3 regions of the Devosia sp. Micro-HW1 genome follow, and region 3 is predicted to be linked to each of the others. Evidence: predicted binding sites of a transcription regulator. Region 3 holds the regulator's gene; each other region holds the start of a gene.
The links. Region 3 encodes LexA, which represses DNA repair genes until DNA is damaged. Its sites were predicted from a motif close to TGTTCNNNNTGTGTTCNG; they were not measured.
Positions count from the first base shown of each region.

Region 1: a site for LexA is predicted at 2,733-2,750, ahead of MQW79_RS13000 (YifB family Mg chelatase-like AAA ATPase). Genes of this name have one in related genera too.
Region 2: a site for LexA is predicted at 2,374-2,391, ahead of ruvC (crossover junction endodeoxyribonuclease RuvC). Genes of this name have one in related genera too.

Region 1 is NZ_CP094375.1:2,701,619-2,707,164, forward strand. Features, by position in the region: gene MQW79_RS12980 (outer membrane beta-barrel protein) at 1-125, opposite strand, end outside; gene MQW79_RS12985 (NfeD family protein) at 242-691, opposite strand; gene MQW79_RS12990 (SPFH domain-containing protein) at 704-1,699, opposite strand; gene MQW79_RS12995 (glycoside hydrolase family 25 protein) at 1,783-2,619, opposite strand; gene MQW79_RS13000 (YifB family Mg chelatase-like AAA ATPase) at 2,802-4,328, shown strand; gene MQW79_RS13005 (NUDIX domain-containing protein) at 4,340-4,792, shown strand; gene MQW79_RS13010 (DUF1294 domain-containing protein) at 4,862-5,518, shown strand.
Region 2 is NZ_CP094375.1:1,933,384-1,938,929, forward strand. Features, by position in the region: gene ruvB (Holliday junction branch migration DNA helicase RuvB) at 1-870, opposite strand, end outside; gene MQW79_RS09210 (hypothetical protein) at 878-1,180, opposite strand; gene ruvA (Holliday junction branch migration protein RuvA) at 1,210-1,827, opposite strand; gene ruvC (crossover junction endodeoxyribonuclease RuvC) at 1,824-2,330, opposite strand; gene MQW79_RS09225 (GGDEF domain-containing protein) at 2,608-3,387, shown strand; gene MQW79_RS09230 (AAA family ATPase) at 3,406-3,945, opposite strand; gene MQW79_RS09235 (YebC/PmpR family DNA-binding transcriptional regulator) at 4,042-4,788, opposite strand; gene MQW79_RS09240 (alanine/glycine:cation symporter family protein) at 4,907-5,546, opposite strand, start outside.
Region 3 is NZ_CP094375.1:519,523-525,068, reverse strand. Features, by position in the region: gene trpC (indole-3-glycerol phosphate synthase TrpC) at 1-129, shown strand, start outside; gene moaC (cyclic pyranopterin monophosphate synthase MoaC) at 129-608, shown strand; gene MQW79_RS02400 (molybdopterin molybdotransferase MoeA) at 605-1,807, shown strand; gene lexA (transcriptional repressor LexA) at 1,925-2,641, shown strand; gene MQW79_RS02390 (IlvD/Edd family dehydratase) at 2,839-4,647, opposite strand; gene MQW79_RS02385 (2-dehydro-3-deoxygalactonokinase) at 4,942-5,546, shown strand, end outside.

The sequences.
Region 1 (5,546 bases), 1.7 Mb from region 3:
CCAGGCGCCAGCCGGTCATTGTCGAGCCCGGTCTTGTCGATGACGAAAGGATCGGCATGGGCTGGCCCCGGCAGCGTCGTCGCTGCCAGAACCACACTCAGCACTGTCAGAATTCGCCGGGCCACGCACCGCTCCGCACCTTACGCCGCGGGCACGCGGACCTTGGCCGTGCCCTTTCGGGCCCACGCCGCCATCCTTTCAGTTTATGGTTAACGAACCCTTGCCCCGCGCCGGGGCGCGCCTAGATGGCCTCGACCAGCAGGACGGCGCCCTCGGCCCCGATGATCCGCACCTTCTGGCCCTGTGGCAGGTCCGGTCCGGCAATGCGCCAGACCGTGTCCCCCAGCGCCAGGCGCCCGAAACCGCCCTCGATCGGACGGTCGAGCACCACTTCGCGGCCGATGAAATGGGCGGCCCGCTCGTTGAGCAGCGGGCGATCCGTCCTTGTGCCACGGCGGCGCGTCACCCGGATCCAGATCAGGATCGAGGCCAGCGACAACAGGCCGAAGATCAGCCATTGCACGGGCCAGTCGAGCGGCTGGAACAGCACGATCAGTCCGGTCAGGATGCCGGCAATTCCCATCCAGAGCAGGTATCCGCCGGGCAGGACCAGCTCCAGCGCCAAGAGGACGAGGCCGGCAATGATCCAGCTCCAGGGGGCATTTTCGCCCAGATAGGCAATGATCTGCATGCCGGCCTCCCGTCAGGTCGATGGCGTCGAGCTGGGCGGCCGGCTCGACGGTCGCGCCGGGTTGGGCTTGTCGCCCCCAAAAGTCTCGCGGGCGATCTCGGCAATCCCGCCAATGGCGCCGATGACGCTGGCGGCCTCGACCGGCAGCATCAGCAGTTTCTGGTTCGGCGCCGTGGCAATGCCTTCCAGCGCCTTGATGTAATTGTTGGCGACGAAATAGTTGATGGCCTGCACATTGCCCGAGGCAATGGCATCCGACACCAGCTGGGTGGCCTTGGCTTCGGCCTCTGCGGCGCGTTCGCGCGCTTCGGCATCGCGGAAGGCGGCTTCGCGGCGGCCTTCGGCTTCCAGCACCTGCGCCTGCTTTTCGCCCTCGGCCTTGAGAATGGCCGCCTGGCGCCGGCCCTCGGCTTCGAGAATGGTGGCGCGCTTCTCGCGCTCTGCCTTCATCTGCCGGCCCATGGAATCCACCAGGTCCTTGGGCGGGTCGATATCCTTGATCTCGATGCGGGTGATCTTGATACCCCAGGGCGCCACCGCCGTATCGACGACGCGCAGCACCTTGTCATTGATCTGGTCGCGGTGGCTGAGCAGCTCGTCGAGATCCATCGACCCCATCACCGAGCGGATATTGGTCATGGTGAGGTTGAGGATGGCGTGCTCGAGATGGGTCACCTCGTAGGCGGCCGAGGCGGCATCGAGGATCTGGTAGAAGGTGACGCCATTGGCGGTCACCGTGGCATTGTCGCGGGTGATGACCTCCTGGTGCGGCACATCAAGCACCTGCTCCATGACGTTCATCTTCTTGCCGATCGTGTCGATGAAGGGCACGATCAGGTTGAGGCCGGGTTTCAGCGTGCGGGTATATTTGCCGAAGCGCTCGATGGTGTAATTATAGCCCTGCGGTACGGTCTTGGCGCCGGCAAACAGCACCATGACCGCCAGGATGCCCAGCCCGATCAGCACCACGCTGAGCCCGTCCAGTCCAAAATCACCCAGAAAATTCATTGGCCTTGTCCCTTTAGCCCATACGCGCTGCAACTTTATGCGGCACGTCCGGCCTTGGGTAGCGCCAAATTCAGCCCTGGCGCCTACTTGGCCGGCAGGCACCGTCCGGTGGCCTGCAGGGCCGCCACGGCACGCGGGTCGCAGCCGGTATAGAGGAACATCAGCCAGTCCTCGGTCGAGCCGTAATAGACATTGCGATCGACTTCGCCGCGCACGCCCGGCACCACGCCGGTCTGGGTATATTGCCAGAAGGTCCAGGGGCGGTTGTTGTAGCGCTCATGCGGCTCGGCAGCGGTGGAGCGCAGCCAGAAGGCATTGGGGAAATACTCGCCTTCAAGAATGTCGCGGTGGAAATTCATGTCGGTATAGATGATCGGCAGCTTGCCGGTATGGCGCTCCATCGCATCGAGCATGACACGGATCTTTTCGAGCGCATCGGCCTTGCTCGGCTTCACCTTGCAGCTCGAATGATTGTTCCACTCAAGGTCGAGCACCGGCGGCAGGGCGCTGGGGTCGAAGGGCACGTTCTGGGCGAACCAGGTCGCCTGCTCGGAGGCCAGCGAGCACCAGGTCATGAAGTGATAGGCGCCGCGCGGCATGCCGGCATCGCGGGCCCGTATCCAGTTGGCGCGGAAATCGGGATCGATATAGTCCTTGCCTTCGGTCGCCTTCATGAAGACGAAATGGATGCCGGCGGCGCGGGCCTTGGCGAAATCGACATTCTCCTGGTAGCGGGCCACGTCGATGCCCTGAATGGGCATGCCCCGGGCACGGTCCACCTTGGCATGGGGGCGGTTATCGCCCGGAATGGCATTGTAGAGGCCGCCCACGCTGCCGCAGGCGACCAGCGCCAGCACGGTCAGGCTCAGAACGGCGCCGCGAACAGCAGCGGAGACGGAGCGGCGGGCAGAGAAGGCCATGGGCAAAGACACTCGAAACGCAGAACTGAAACTGCATTTGATTCAACATGGCGCGGTTAACGGAGATTTAGGGTAACCAATGTGGCATCCCCTATGGTTAACACTCCATTCTTTGTTCGCCATACGTTCTTGTTAAGCCGCGGTCACTCTGCTAGCCTCCGCTGCAAATGGGGGCTCACACGATGGTCACGCGGGTGACGACTGTGGCGTTTCAGGGGATCGAGGCCGTGACCGTCGATGTGCAGGCGCATATCGGTCCCGGCTTTCCCGGTCTGGTGCTGGTGGGCCTGCCCGACAAGGCGGTGCGCGAGAGTGGCGAACGCGTCCGGGCCGCCCTCACCGCCTCCGGTCTTGGCCTGCCGCCCAAGCGCATCACCATCAATCTGGCGCCCGCCGACCTGCCCAAGGAAGGCAGCCACTATGATTTGCCCATCGCCCTGGCGCTGATGGGGGCTCTGGGAGCCATTCCCCGCGATGCCCTGGACGGTTATCTGGCGCTGGGCGAACTGGGACTTGATGGTCGCATTGCCCATGTCGGGGGCGTGCTGCCCGCGGCCATGGCGGCCAGCGCCCGGGGCATGGGAATTGTCTGCCCCTCGCCCTCCGGACCGGAAGCGGCCTGGGCCGGCGAGGATGTCGACATCATCGCGGCCGACAGCCTCATTGCTCTGGCCAACCACCTGACCGGCCATCAATTGCAGGCGCGGCCCCGGCCGGGCCGGCATCTGGCTGCACCTGATGACCTGCCGGACCTGATGGATGTGCGCGGCCAGGCGGTGGCGCGCCGGGCGCTGGAAGTGGCCGCGGCCGGCGGACACAATCTGCTGCTGGTGGGGCCGCCCGGCGCCGGAAAGTCCATGCTGGCGGCGCGCCTGCCTTCCATCCTGCCGCCCCTCTCGCCGCGCGAACTGCTCGATGTGTCCATGATCCAGTCCATAGCCGGCGAACTGGCAGGTGGTGCCCTTTCCGATCGCCGGCCCTTCCGCGCCCCGCATCATTCGGCCTCCATGGCAGCCCTGGTGGGCGGCGGGCTGAAAGTGCGGCCGGGCGAGGCGAGCCTGGCCCATAATGGCGTGCTGTTTCTCGACGAATTGCCCGAATTCGCGCCCAATGTGCTCGACAGCCTCCGCCAGCCGCTTGAAAGCGGCGAGACGGTCATTGCCAGGGCCAATGCCCGCGTCGCCTATCCCAGCCGCTTCCAGCTGGTGGCGGCGATGAACCCGTGCAAATGCGGCCTTGCCGGCACGCCCGGCCACGTCTGCAAGCGCGGCGCCGCCTGTGCCGGGGACTATCAGGCCCGGCTCTCCGGACCCTTCCTTGATCGCATCGATATCCGCATCGACGTTCCCGCCGTGTCCGCCGCCGACATGATCGCGCCCGCCGCCCCGGCAGAAAGCTCGCATGAAGTCGCGCTTCGCGTTGCGGCCGCGCGCGAAAAACAGGCCCGGCGCTATGCCGCGGCCGGCCAGCCCCAGGTGCTGACCAATGCCGCTGCGCCCTCGGCGCTGATCGAAAAACTGGTCGAGCCGGATCGGGAAAGCCAGTCCCTGCTGCTGCAGGCCGCCGAGCGATTCAACCTTTCGGCCCGTGCCTATCACCGTGTGCTCAAGGTGGCGCGCACGCTTGCCGATCTCTCCGCCTCCGATAAGGTCGCCCGACCCCATATTGCCGAGGCCCTCAGCTATCGGCTGAATTTCGGCGCCGCCTGATCGGACCTCTTATGAAGCATCGCATTTCCGCCGGCGTGCTGGCGCTGCGCGACAACCGCATCCTGCTGGTTCGCCACTTTCGACGCGGCGTCCACGACTTCTGGGCTGGTCCCGGCGGCGGCGTCGAAGGGGCGGAGGAATTGCACGCGGCGGCCGAGCGCGAAGCGTTTGAAGAGACCGGCCTGCGGGTGCGCGCGCGAACAATGGCCTATATCGACGAACTGGTGGACACTTCCGGCCGCATCGTCAAATTCTGGTTCCTGGCCGACTATGTCTCGGGCGAGATCGACGTGTCCGCCAATCCGGCCGAGGGCGAATCCATCAGCGAGGCGGGCTGGTTCGCCCGCGACGCGCTACCCCAGGGGCATGTCTTCCCGGAAGTGCTGCGGGACCGGTTCTGGGACGAGCTGGCAACCGGTTTTCCCGCGCCGATAAAGCTGCCGCTGCGACAGTCGCTCTTCTAGCGGCGGTGCAGAAGACGCCTTGTTAGGAGAAGGCGTCTAGCATGTCTGCCGGCAAATCGGGGGGCAAGCATGGCGCAAGAGGGTCGCCTGATTCACTGGAATGACGAGCGCGGCTTTGGCTTTATCGCTGCCGACGACGGCGAGCGCGTCTTTGTCCATGTTTCCGCATTGCGGGCGGCTCGGAACCGCCCGCTGGAGGGCGACACGATCCGCTTCGTGCGCGGGTTCGGAACAGATGGACGGATCGAGGCCAAATCGGCGCAGATCCTGGGCGGTGCCAGGGTTTCGACGCCACAGCGTCGAGGGGCAGCCGCGGCTGGAAGCCCCGCACTTGCCGACTGGCGTCTTCTGGCAGCCTTGGTCATTGCTTGTCTGGTTGTCGCCAATGTGCTGCTTGGGCGCCTGCCGCAACTGCTGGCCATTCTCTATGCCGTCATGGGCGTGGTGTCATTGATCGCCTATGGCTCGGACAAGCGTTTCGCCGCAACCGGCCAGTGGCGCACCAGCGAAACAACGCTGCTGGGGTTTGATCTGTTTTTCGGGCTGATCGGCGGACTTCTGGGCCAGGCCCTCTTTCGACACAAAACCCGCAAGCAGAGCTTCATAACGGCAACTCTGTTGATCGTGCTGACGCATCTGCTCTGGCTTGCTGCCTTTGCCAGCGGCCTTATCGATACCCAGACCCTCTGGTCAGAATTCTCATCACTGTTGCAAGGCGCCAGGTAGCCATTGCGCTATCATTCGCGTCCGGCTC
Region 2 (5,546 bases), 1.4 Mb from region 3:
GCGCGGTTCGGACAGCGCCGCCGCGATGGTCTCGATGCCGACAGGCCCACCATTGTAGAAATCGGCAATGACATTGAGGTAGCGGCGATCGAGCTGGTCGAGGCCGCGCGCGTCGACATCGAGGCGCAGCAGGGCCTTATTTGCTAACACACTGTTGACCTCAGCCACCCCCTCGACCTGCGCGAAGTCGATGACGCGGCGCAAGAGCCGTCCGGCAATGCGTGGCGTGCCGCGCGAGCGTCGTGCCACCTCCATCGCCCCGTCCGGTGACATGGGCATGCCGATGAGGCGCGCGCCCCTGGTCACGATCTTGACCAGTTCCTCGGGCGTATAGAAATTGAGCCGGACGGGAATGCCGAAGCGGTCCCGCAATGGCGTCGTCAGCAGACCCGCGCGGGTGGTGGCGCCAACCAGGGTGAATTTGGCCAGATCGATGCGAACCGACCGCGCGGCCGGACCCTCGCCGATGATGAGATCGAGCTGGAAATCCTCCATCGCGGGATAAAGGACTTCCTCGATCGCCGGGTTGAGGCGATGGATTTCATCGATGAACAGCACATCGCGCTCTTCGAGATTGGTCAGAAGCGCCGCGAGGTCACCGGCCTTGGCGATAACAGGACCTGATGTGGCGCGGAAGCCCACGCCCAGTTCCTTGGCGATGATCTGCGCCAAAGTGGTCTTGCCCAGGCCCGGCGGGCCGACAAACAGCACATGGTCCAGCGCCGAGCCGCGCTTTTTGGCGGCCTCGATGAACACTTCGAGATTGGCGCGCGCTGCCGCCTGCCCCACGAAATCGGAAAAGCCCGAGGGGCGGAGCGAAACGTCGAGATTGTCGTCCCGACCGGCAGATGCAGATGTCAGATTGGTCACGCCTGGCCTATTGAATGCTCGATACCGGGACACAGGCCGACCGCACGGCCGTCTTGTCCTTGAGATCGGGGTTCTGCCGCGTCATGCGGAAGAACATTTTGGTGAGATAATCCAGTCGCGGCACGCAGGACCAGCGCGGCATGGGATTGGCCGGATCGTGAAAATAGTAGGGTTTGGTCGAGCCATCGTCCTCGACGAACCAGATAGCCACCGCCGTCGGCTCGTTCTGGTCGGCTGAAGCCGCAACCGGCGCCAAAGTCGCCGCGACCAGCAGGCCTGCCACCCACCATTTCCGTCCCATGCCCGTCATGCTGTTCTCCCCTGGTTTCAGGCAGCACCCTAGCTGCTCAATTCCCTCAGGCCCAGCCGGATCAGCTTTTCGGTCGGCGTGTCCTCGCCTTCCCTGCCCACGACCCGCGCCAGCGCGGCCGAGGCCTGGGCGCTGGAATAGCCCAGATTGGTGAGCGCCGAGACGGCATCGGTCACATTGCTGGTCGCCACGCCTTCCCCGAGAGCCGTCTGCAGGCCCAGCGTGCCCGCATCCAAGGCGCCCATGGCCGGGACCTTGCCCTTGAGCTCGGTGACCACGCGCAGGGCCAGCTTGGGTCCAACGCCATTGGCCCGGCCAATCATCGCCTTGTCCTGCAGCGCCACAGCGCTCGACAATTCCGACGGAGTCATCACCGAAAGAATGGCCAGCGCTACGCGCGCGCCCACCCCCTGCACAGTGGTCAAGAGGTTGAACCAGCTCTTCTCGGCCTCGTTGGCAAAGCCATAGAGCTTAATGAAATCCTCGCGCACGATGGTCTCGATGAAGACTACCGTCGCCTCCCCGACGCGCGGCAGCGCCTGCAAGGTGCGACCGGAACAGAAGACCTCGTAGCAGACCCCGCCGCAGTCGATCAGCACGCTGTCATCGGAAAAACTGTCGACCAGGCCCTTCAGCTTGCCGATCATGCATAGGCTCCCATGCGCCGGGCAGAAACACGATGGTGAGCGTGGCAGATGGCCACGGCCAGCGCGTCGGCCGCGTCTGCCCCCTTGATCACCGCCGCCGGCAGCAGCGTCTTGACCATGAGGGCCACCTGGTTCTTCTCGGCATGGCCCGTACCGACCACGGATTTCTTGACGAGATTGGTGGCATATTCGGCCACGACAAGGCCGCGCAGAGCGGGCACGACCAGGGTGACGCCGCGCGCCTGCCCCAGGATCAGTGCCGATCGGGCACCCGCATTGACGAAGGTTTCTTCCACGGCGGCCTCATCGGGACTGTGCCGATCCAGGACCTCGCCCAGGCCGCCGGCCAGCGCCGCCAGACGATCAGCCAGGGCGCCGTCGGTTGGCGGCGTGATCGTGCCGCCGGCCACAAAGCTCAGCCGATTGTCCAGCGCCTCGATAATGCCCCAGCCGCAGCGGCGCAGGCCCGGATCGATGCCGATGATTCGCACAGAACGTGTCATGGTGTTCCTTGTAGTGAGCGCGCCGGAGCTTACCAAGGACAAAGTGAACAAATGAGCAACAAACTCATTTTGCCGCCACCGGTCGTTAAAATGCGAGCAACAAAAAACACGTCACGTTGATGAACCAGCGGCTAGCGTCCGAGCCTTGGGAATGCAGTGATGTGGGGCGCGAAATGGCAGAGGCGAAACAATTTTTGGCGCACGGGGCGTCGCAGATCTGCCGTCACCAGATGCCGCTCGCGCTGCTCGGCACGCAGACAAGCGCAATTTGACCCAGATGCAGTCACCGCGAAACCGGCCCCTGCTCGGCTGGACCAGCGTCGGGCGCTGGACCCTGTTCGGCACCCTGGCCTGCATCGGCGCATCGATCAGCTTCACGCTCATTGCCTTTGGCGATCTGAGCGGCGATCTGGCCGTGCGCATACTGGTCAGTGCCGTGGCATTACCCATCATCATCGGTGCGCCGCTGTTTTTCTATTTCAGCATGCGGATGCGGGGCCTCGTCATAGCCAATGCCCGGCTTGGACGCGTCGCGCGCACCGACAGCCTCACCGCCTGCCTCAACCGCGGCGCCTTTACCAGCCATATCGATACCTGGCTGCGCCACCCTGCCACCGCCAGTTGCGGGGCGCTGCTGATGATCGACGCCGACAACTTCAAATCGATCAATGACCTCTATGGCCATGACATGGGCGACGAGGCGCTGACGGTGATCGCCCGGGCCATTCGCTCGACCCTGCGCAGTGGCGACATTGTGGGCCGCATGGGCGGCGAGGAATTCGGTGTCTTCCTGCCGGGCGTGACCCAGCATCAGGCCCAGGTTGTAGCCGAGCGCATCCGCGCGGCCGTCAACGGCGCCGAGTTCCGTCCGCATGGCGAGATGCGCCCGCTTTCGGTGAGCATCGGCGGGGCCGCTTTCGCCCAGACCACCAGTTTCGCCCAGCTGTTCCGCATTGCCGACCAGCGGCTCTACGGGGCCAAGCATGCCGGCCGCAACACCGCCGCCGTCGTGCAGGTCGAAGATCACCCGGTGATCAATCTCAAGCGCACGGGCTGACGGGGCATTCAGGGAGGTCTACGCCTGCTGGGCCAGCCACGAGGCGATGCGGACCGCTGCGGCATCCGGCGAGAGCGCGGTGACGTCGAGTTCCAGCAGATGCGGCGCGTCTGCGCCGAGCAAAGGCTTGGCCTCGGCGTGGTTGCGGCGGGCCATGTCCGCAGCGCGTGGCTTGCGCTTGGCGGCACGCCCTTCGCTCTGGATGCGGCGGATATTCTCGTCGAGCGCACAACGAAGATGGACCACGCAGAAGGGCGGGCGCAGCTCCCCCAGCCGGGCCAGCCGGCCCCATTCGGCATCGCCCCATTCGCTTTGCCCCGCAAGTACGGTGGTCAGGACCACAGGAACGTCGGGGGGAAGATCGAGGACCAGATCATGCGCGATCGCCTCGATTCGCTCGACGGCGGTCACGAACTGAGCGGATTTGAACTCGGTCAGCGCAAAGGCAATGTTGTAGACAGAATGTATATCCAGGAGCCGCCCGCCGAGGCGCTCGACGAGGTGCTGGCCGATGGTCAGCTTGCCGGTGCCCGGATAGCCATTGAGAACGATGATCATGACCTTTCCTCCCCGTGAGGAGAAATACAACGGGCCTGCGGCGGAGCCGCAAGCCCGAAATGGATCATCGAACCCGGCCCGGGCCGGTGCTTGCCGTCAGGCCTCGAGCTTGGCCGCGTCTTCGTCGCTCATGTCGAAGTTGGAATAGACGTTCTGCACATCGTCGTCTTCCTCGAGCGTGGCGATCAGCTTCATCAGCGTCGCGCCCTTCTCGGCGTCGATGGGGGTCTGGTTCTGCGGGCGCCAGATGGCCTTCACCGACTCGGCCTCGCCCAGCACCTTTTCAAGGGCGGCGGAGACTTCCACCATGCCTTCGAAGGAGGTGTAGATATAGTGGCCGTCCTCGTCGCTCTCGACATCGTCGGCACCGGCTTCGATGGCCGCTTCCATGACCTTGTCTTCCGAGCCGGCCGTGGCCGGATAGGTGATTTCGCCGACGCGGTCGAACATGAAGCCGACCGAACCGGTTTCGCCCAGGGCGCCACCATTCTTGGAGAAATAGGAGCGCACATTCGAGGCGGTGCGGTTGCGATTGTCGGTCAGCGCCTCGACGATGACGGCGACGCCACCGGGGCCATAGCCCTCGTAGCGGATTTCGTCATAGTTCTCGCTGTCGGCACCCGACGCCTTCTTGATGGCACGGTCGATATTGTCCTTGGGCATGGACTGGGAGCGCGCATTGGCTACGGCCAGGCGCAGGCGGGCGTTGAAGGCCGGATCGGGCATGCCCATCTTGGCCGCCACAGTAATTTCGCGCGCCAGCTTGGAGAAGATCTTGGAGCGGATCGCGTCGGACTTGCCCTTGCGATGCATGATGTTTTTGGCGTGGGAATGGCCAGCCATGTGAAACCTCGGATATGCAATTCTGGATTTTCGGCATGGCTTATAGGGGGCCGGACGGCAAAAAGAAAGCGCCCGCCCCGCCGAATGGCAGGACGGGCCCCCGGCAAGTGCCGAAGCATCAGCCCGGATCGTGCTTGTTCCAGATCGTCTGGTCGATCTTTTCGGCCAGTTCGGGATAGTCCGCCGCATGGAAAAGCGGCTCCTTGCCGGCCTTTCGCTGCGCCCGATAATCCCTGGTCAGCTTGGCCACGGTGCCCGAAAGCAACACGATGGCGATCAGGTTGACCGTTGCCATCAGGCCCATGGACGCATCGGCGGCATTGAACACCGTCGCGACGCTTTCATAGGCCCCCCACACGACCATGGCCAACACGCCCAGCCGCAGCAGGCTTAGCCCAATCGAACTACCGGCCTTGAGAAACACCATGGCGTTCTCGGCATAGGAATAGTTGCCGATGATCGAGGTGAAAGCGAAGAACAGGATGGCGATGGCGATAAAATACTGCCCTGCCCCGCCGATATGGACGCTCATTGCCGCCTGGGTGAGCGGGGTGCCGGTCAGCTCATTGCCCGGCACCATGACGCCCGAAAGCAGGATCATCAGCGCCGTGGCCGTGCAGATGAGGATGGTGTCGATGAAAACGCCCAGCGCCTGCACGAAGCCCTGGGAAGACGGATGGTGCGGATCGGGCGTGGCGACAGCGGCGATGTTGGGCGCCGAGCCCATGCCGGCCTCGTTGGAAAAGAGCCCCCGCTTG
Region 3 (5,546 bases):
CAGGTCAAGATGCTCGACGAGCGGTGCAATGTCGGCACCTTCCTCGTCGGCGAGAGCCTGATGCGGCAGGACGACGTTGTCGCCGCCACCCGCACGCTGCTTATGGGCGCTCCGGAAGCGGTGCGCTGATGTCCGGCGGCCTCACCCATCTCAACGAGAAGGGCGAGGCCCATATCGTCGACATCGGTGACAAGGCCGTTACGCGTCGCAAGGCCGTGGCGCAAGCGCGGATTTCCGGCCAGGCGACGACAATCGCCAACATTCTTGGTGGGGGCCTCAAGAAGGGCGATGCGCTCGCAGTCGCCCGCGTCGCCGGGATCATGGCGGCCAAGAAAACCAGTGAGCTGATCCCTCTCTGCCATCCCATTCCGCTCACCAAGGTGAGTGTTGAAATCGAGGGCGATGGTCCCGGCTCAATTCTCATTCTCGCCACGGCCGAAACCACCGGCCAGACCGGGGTGGAAATGGAAGCGCTGACGGCTGCTTCCGTTACGGCGCTCACCCTCTACGACATGGCCAAGGCCATAGACCGGGCCATGGTCATTTCCGATCTCTGCCTCGTCGAAAAGTCCGGCGGCAAGTCGGGCGACTTTTTGCGCGCGCCATGAGTCTGCTCCCCGTCGATGATGCCCTGAGGGCCATCCTGGGACGAGTTTCCGCCCCCGAGGCGGAGCGCGTGTCCATTGCGGCGGCCCTTGGGCGGGTCCTGGCCGAACCTCTCGTGGCGCAGCACCACCAGCCACCTTTCGACGCCAGCGCCATGGACGGCTATGCCATGCGTGCTGCCGACGTCGCCGAGGGCTCCTGGCTCAATGTGGTCGGCACGTCGCAGGCCGGGGCCGGCTTTGCAGGAACGGTCGGTCACGGCCAGACAATCCGGATCTTCACCGGCGCGCCGGTTCCTGCAGGGGCCGACACCGTCATCATGCAGGAAGAGGCCGTGCGCGAAGGCGACCGTGTGCGGTTCACCGCCCCTGCCCGGCCTGGCCACAGCGTCAGGCCGAAGGGCAACGACTTTGCGACCGGCCAGGTGCTGGTGCCGGCTGGCACCCGCCTCACGCCGATGCAGATCGCGGTGGCGGCTGCGGCCAACGCGCCGGAGCTCGTCGTGGCAAGGCGTCCTCGGATCGGGCTTGTGGCAACCGGTGACGAACTCGTGCTCCCCGGCAGTGCATTGGGGCCGGACCAGATCGTCGCCTCCAACAGTTTCGGGCTCGGCGCCATGCTGGCGCCCTATGCGGAAGCGGTGACCGATCACGGCATTGTCCCTGATACTGTCGATGCGCTGCGCACCAGACTCGGCGCCGCCTTCGCCGACGAGCCGGATTTTCTCATCACCACCGGCGGCGCATCGGTGGGCGAGCATGACCTGGTTCAGGATGTGCTGGCAGAACTCGGCGTGACGCTGGATTTCTGGCGGATCAACATGCGCCCGGGCAAGCCACTGATGTTTGGCGTGCGCGGCAAGACTCTCGTGTTCGGACTGCCAGGCAATCCCGTCTCGGCCATGGTCACGGCACTCGTCTTCATCAAGCCGGCCCTGCGTGCCTTCCTGGGTCACGCCGAACCAGACGCGTTGCGTCTGCCGCTTGCGGGTCCCACGCCGCCCAACACCGCTCGCCGCCATTTCATGCGTGCCAAACTCGTTCATGGCGAGACGGGCCCTCTGGCCGAACCGATCAGCCAGACGGACAGCGGCCACACCTCGTCCCTGGCCTCCGCTGACCTGCTCATTGTCCAGCCTGAGCACGACCCCGGTCAGCCTGCCGGAACGCTTGTTGAAGTCAGTAGCATCGACGGATTCTGATCTACAATCGCGTTCATGTGAACCGTCCAGGCCCCGATCCGGCAGAGGGCATTGCAGAACATAACTGGAACATGTATGGTCGTTCCGTCTATGTTCCGATTCTGGACCGAGGGGCCGATGCTGACACGCAAACAACACGAGCTGCTGATGTTCATCCATGAAAGGATGAAGGAGAGCGGCATTCCCCCCAGCTTCGACGAAATGAAGGATGCCCTTGATCTGGCATCGAAATCCGGCATCCACAGGCTGATCACGGCGCTCGAGGAACGTGGCTTTATCCGCCGCCTGCCGAACCGTGCCCGGGCGCTGGAAGTGGTAAAGCTCCCTGACTCGATGAATCCATCGCTCGGCGGCCGCAAGGCACGCTTCGAGCCGGCGGTCATCGAGGGCAATCTGGGCAAGGTCGCGAGCCCCCCTGCCCGCGGTAATGCCGGTGGCGAGGACTATGCGCGGCCGGTCTCGATCCCGGTGATGGGCCGCATCGCGGCTGGTACCCCCATCGAGGCCATCCAGTCCCATTCCCATACTATTGCCGTGCCGCCCGAAATGCTCGGCGCCGGTGAACATTATGCCCTTGAAGTGCGCGGCGATTCCATGATCGACGCCGGCATTTTCGATGGCGATACCGTGCTCATCAAGAAGCAGGAACACGCCTCGACCGGCGAGATCATCGTTGCCCTGGTGGATGACGAGGAAGCGACCCTCAAGCGTCTCCGCCGCAAGGGCGATACGGTGGCGCTGGAGGCCGCGAACCCGGCCTACGAAACCCGCATCTTCCCGCCAGACCGGGTCAAGGTGCAGGGCCGCCTCGTTGGGCTTTTGCGCAAGTATTGACCCCTTTCCCCCCGGAAATTGGAAAAGGCCCGCCGACTGGCGGGCCTTTTGGTTTTTGGCTTGGGGAGTGACACCGTCACTGCGTTTGCATCGTCATTGCCGGACTTGTCCCGGCAATCCCACTTGTAGAGGCACTGACCACCGGGCCAAGCCCGGTGGCGACGTCTGGCCGGGTGTTCCCGCCTAGGCGGACATGCCTAGTGGTTGTCGCGCGGCAGGCCTTCGGTCTGAGCAATGCGCTGGTACTTTTCGGCGGGCTTGAGGATGGCGCCGTCGCCCAGCTGCCCGACGAGGCCACGCTGGATTTCCTGCCACGGGGTCTGGTGCCTGGGGAACTTGTAGCCCCCTTCCGCTTCCAGCGCCGCGCGGCGGTTGGCGATTTCCTCGGCCGAGATCAAGATGTCGGCTTCGCCCTTGTTAAGGTCGATGCGCACCCGGTCACCGGTCTTGAGGATGGCAAGGTTGCCACCGGCCGCCGCCTCAGGCGAGGCATTGAGGATCGAGGGCGAGCCTGACGTGCCCGACTGGCGGCCGTCACCGATACAGGCGAGTGAAGAGACGCCCTTCTTGATGAGGTAGGCCGGCGGCCGCATGTTGACCACTTCTGCAGCGCCCGGATAGCCGATCGGGCCAGCGCCGCGCATGAAGAGCAGCGTGTGCTCGTCGATCTCGAGAGCCGGGTCATCGATGCGGTTGTGATAGTCCTCGGGGCCGTCGAAGACCACAGCCTTGCCCTCGAACATGCCCGGATGGGCGGGATCGGAGAGATAGCGGTCACGGAACTCGGCCGAGATGACCGACGTCTTCATGATGGCATTGTCGAAAAGATTGCCGCGCAGCACGAGGAAGCCGGCTTCCTTCTTCAGCGGGTTGTCGAAATGCCGGATGACCTTGTCGTCTTCGATCGTGGTTGTGCGGCAGTTCTCGCCAATGGTCTTGCCGTTGACCGTGGGGGCGTTCTCATGAATGAGGCCCTGCGCCATCAGCTCGTTGACCACGGCGGGGACACCACCGGCATGGTAGTAGTCCTCACCCAGATATTCGCCAGCCGGCTGCAGGTTGACCAGCAGCGGCACCTTGTGACCGTGCTGCTGCCACTCATCGATGTTGAGATCGACGCCGATATGCTTGGCAATGGCGTTGATGTGGATCGGCGCGTTGGTTGAGCCGCCAATGGCGGAATTGACCACGATGGCGTTGAGGAAGTTTTCCTTGGTCAGGATGTCAGAGGGCTTGAGGTCCTCGTGCACCATTTCCACGGCGCGCTTGCCGGTGCGCCAGGCCATTTCCTGGCGGTCGCGATAGGGCGCGGGAATCGCGGCCGAACCGGGCAGCTGCATGCCGAGGGCTTCGGCCAGCGAGTTCATGGTCGAGGCCGTGCCCATGGTGTTGCAATAGCCGGTCGAGGGTGCGGAGGACGCCACCAGCTCGATGAACTTGGGATAGTCGATCTCGCCGGCGGCGAGCATCTGGCGGGCCTTCCAGACGATCGTGCCCGAACCGGTGCGCTCACCCTTGTGCCAGCCATTGAGCATGGGGCCGACCGAGAGGGCGATGGCCGGAATATTGACGGTGGCCGCACCCATCAGCATGGCCGGGGTCGTCTTGTCGCAACCGATGGTCAGCACCACGCCATCGAGCGGATAGCCGTAGAGAACTTCGACGAGACCGAGATAGGCAAGGTTCCGGTCGAGGCCGGCGGTGGGGCGCTTGCCGGTTTCCTGGATCGGATGGACCGGAAATTCGATGGCGATGCCGCCCGCTTCGCGAATGCCTTCGCGGACGCGCTCGGCCAGCACGATGTGATGACGGTTGCAGGGGCTGAGGTCAGAGCCGGTCTGGGCAATGCCGATGATGGGCTTGCCGGACTGCAGTTCTTCACGCGACACACCGAAATTCATGTAGCGCTCGAGATAGAGCGCGGTCATATCCGGATTGTCAGGGTTGTCGAACCATGCGCGCGAGCGCAGCTTGCGGCCGCCGGTGGCGCCATTGTTTGCAGTCATCTTGCCTGTTCCTTGCTGATCCGCCAGGTATGCGGAAGTGAGGGCCTTGGTTGCGCTGTTCTATCACGGTCTATGGCGCTGTGAATGGGTTACAGCCAAAAAATCATACAAATCGGAAAGGTGCGCTGATAGTATGGTGGAAATCTGTCTTCCGCACCGATCCAGCTTACCACCGGACGGGTGGAGACCTGGCCTTTGCGCTATTGCAGGGCGCGGGTGGAATCGGTCTGGCCAGCGGCGATGCTGAGCTTTAGGGTCGCGCGCAAATCAGCCCGACCGGGAGCGAGGACGACTTTGAACGACACAATTTCATGGATCGCGGTGGACTGGGGCACATCCAACCTGCGCGCATGGGGTATAGCCAGCGACGGTGCCGTGGTGGCATCGGCTGGTTCCGATCAGGGCATGGGCAAGCTGACCCGTGAACAGTTCCCGGAGGCACTGACGGCGGTCGTGAGCCAGCTTGCACCCGAGCCAGGGCTAATGGATGTGGTGATTTGCGGAATGGCCGGCGCGCGCCAGGGCTGGCTGGAAGCGCCGTATCTCGATGCGCCGACTGACCTCTCCGCGCTTGGACGCGGGGCCGTGCATCCCGAGGTCCCGGGGACGAGCCTGCGTGTGTCGATCCTGCCCGGTGTCTGCCAGCGCGAGGGCGGCGAGAATGTCATGCGCGGCGAGGAAACTCAGCTTCTGGGCCTGGCCGCCATTTCTCCGGGCTATTCGGGCGTGGTCTGCATGCCCGGCACGCATTCGAAATGGGCGCATCTGGAGGGCACCCGGATCTCGAGCTTTTCGACCGCGATGACCGGCGAAATGTTCGAGCTGCTGAAAACTCATTCGGTGCTGCGCCATTCGCTGAACGGGCCGCTCGATGGAGCCGAGCACGAACACGGCTTCCA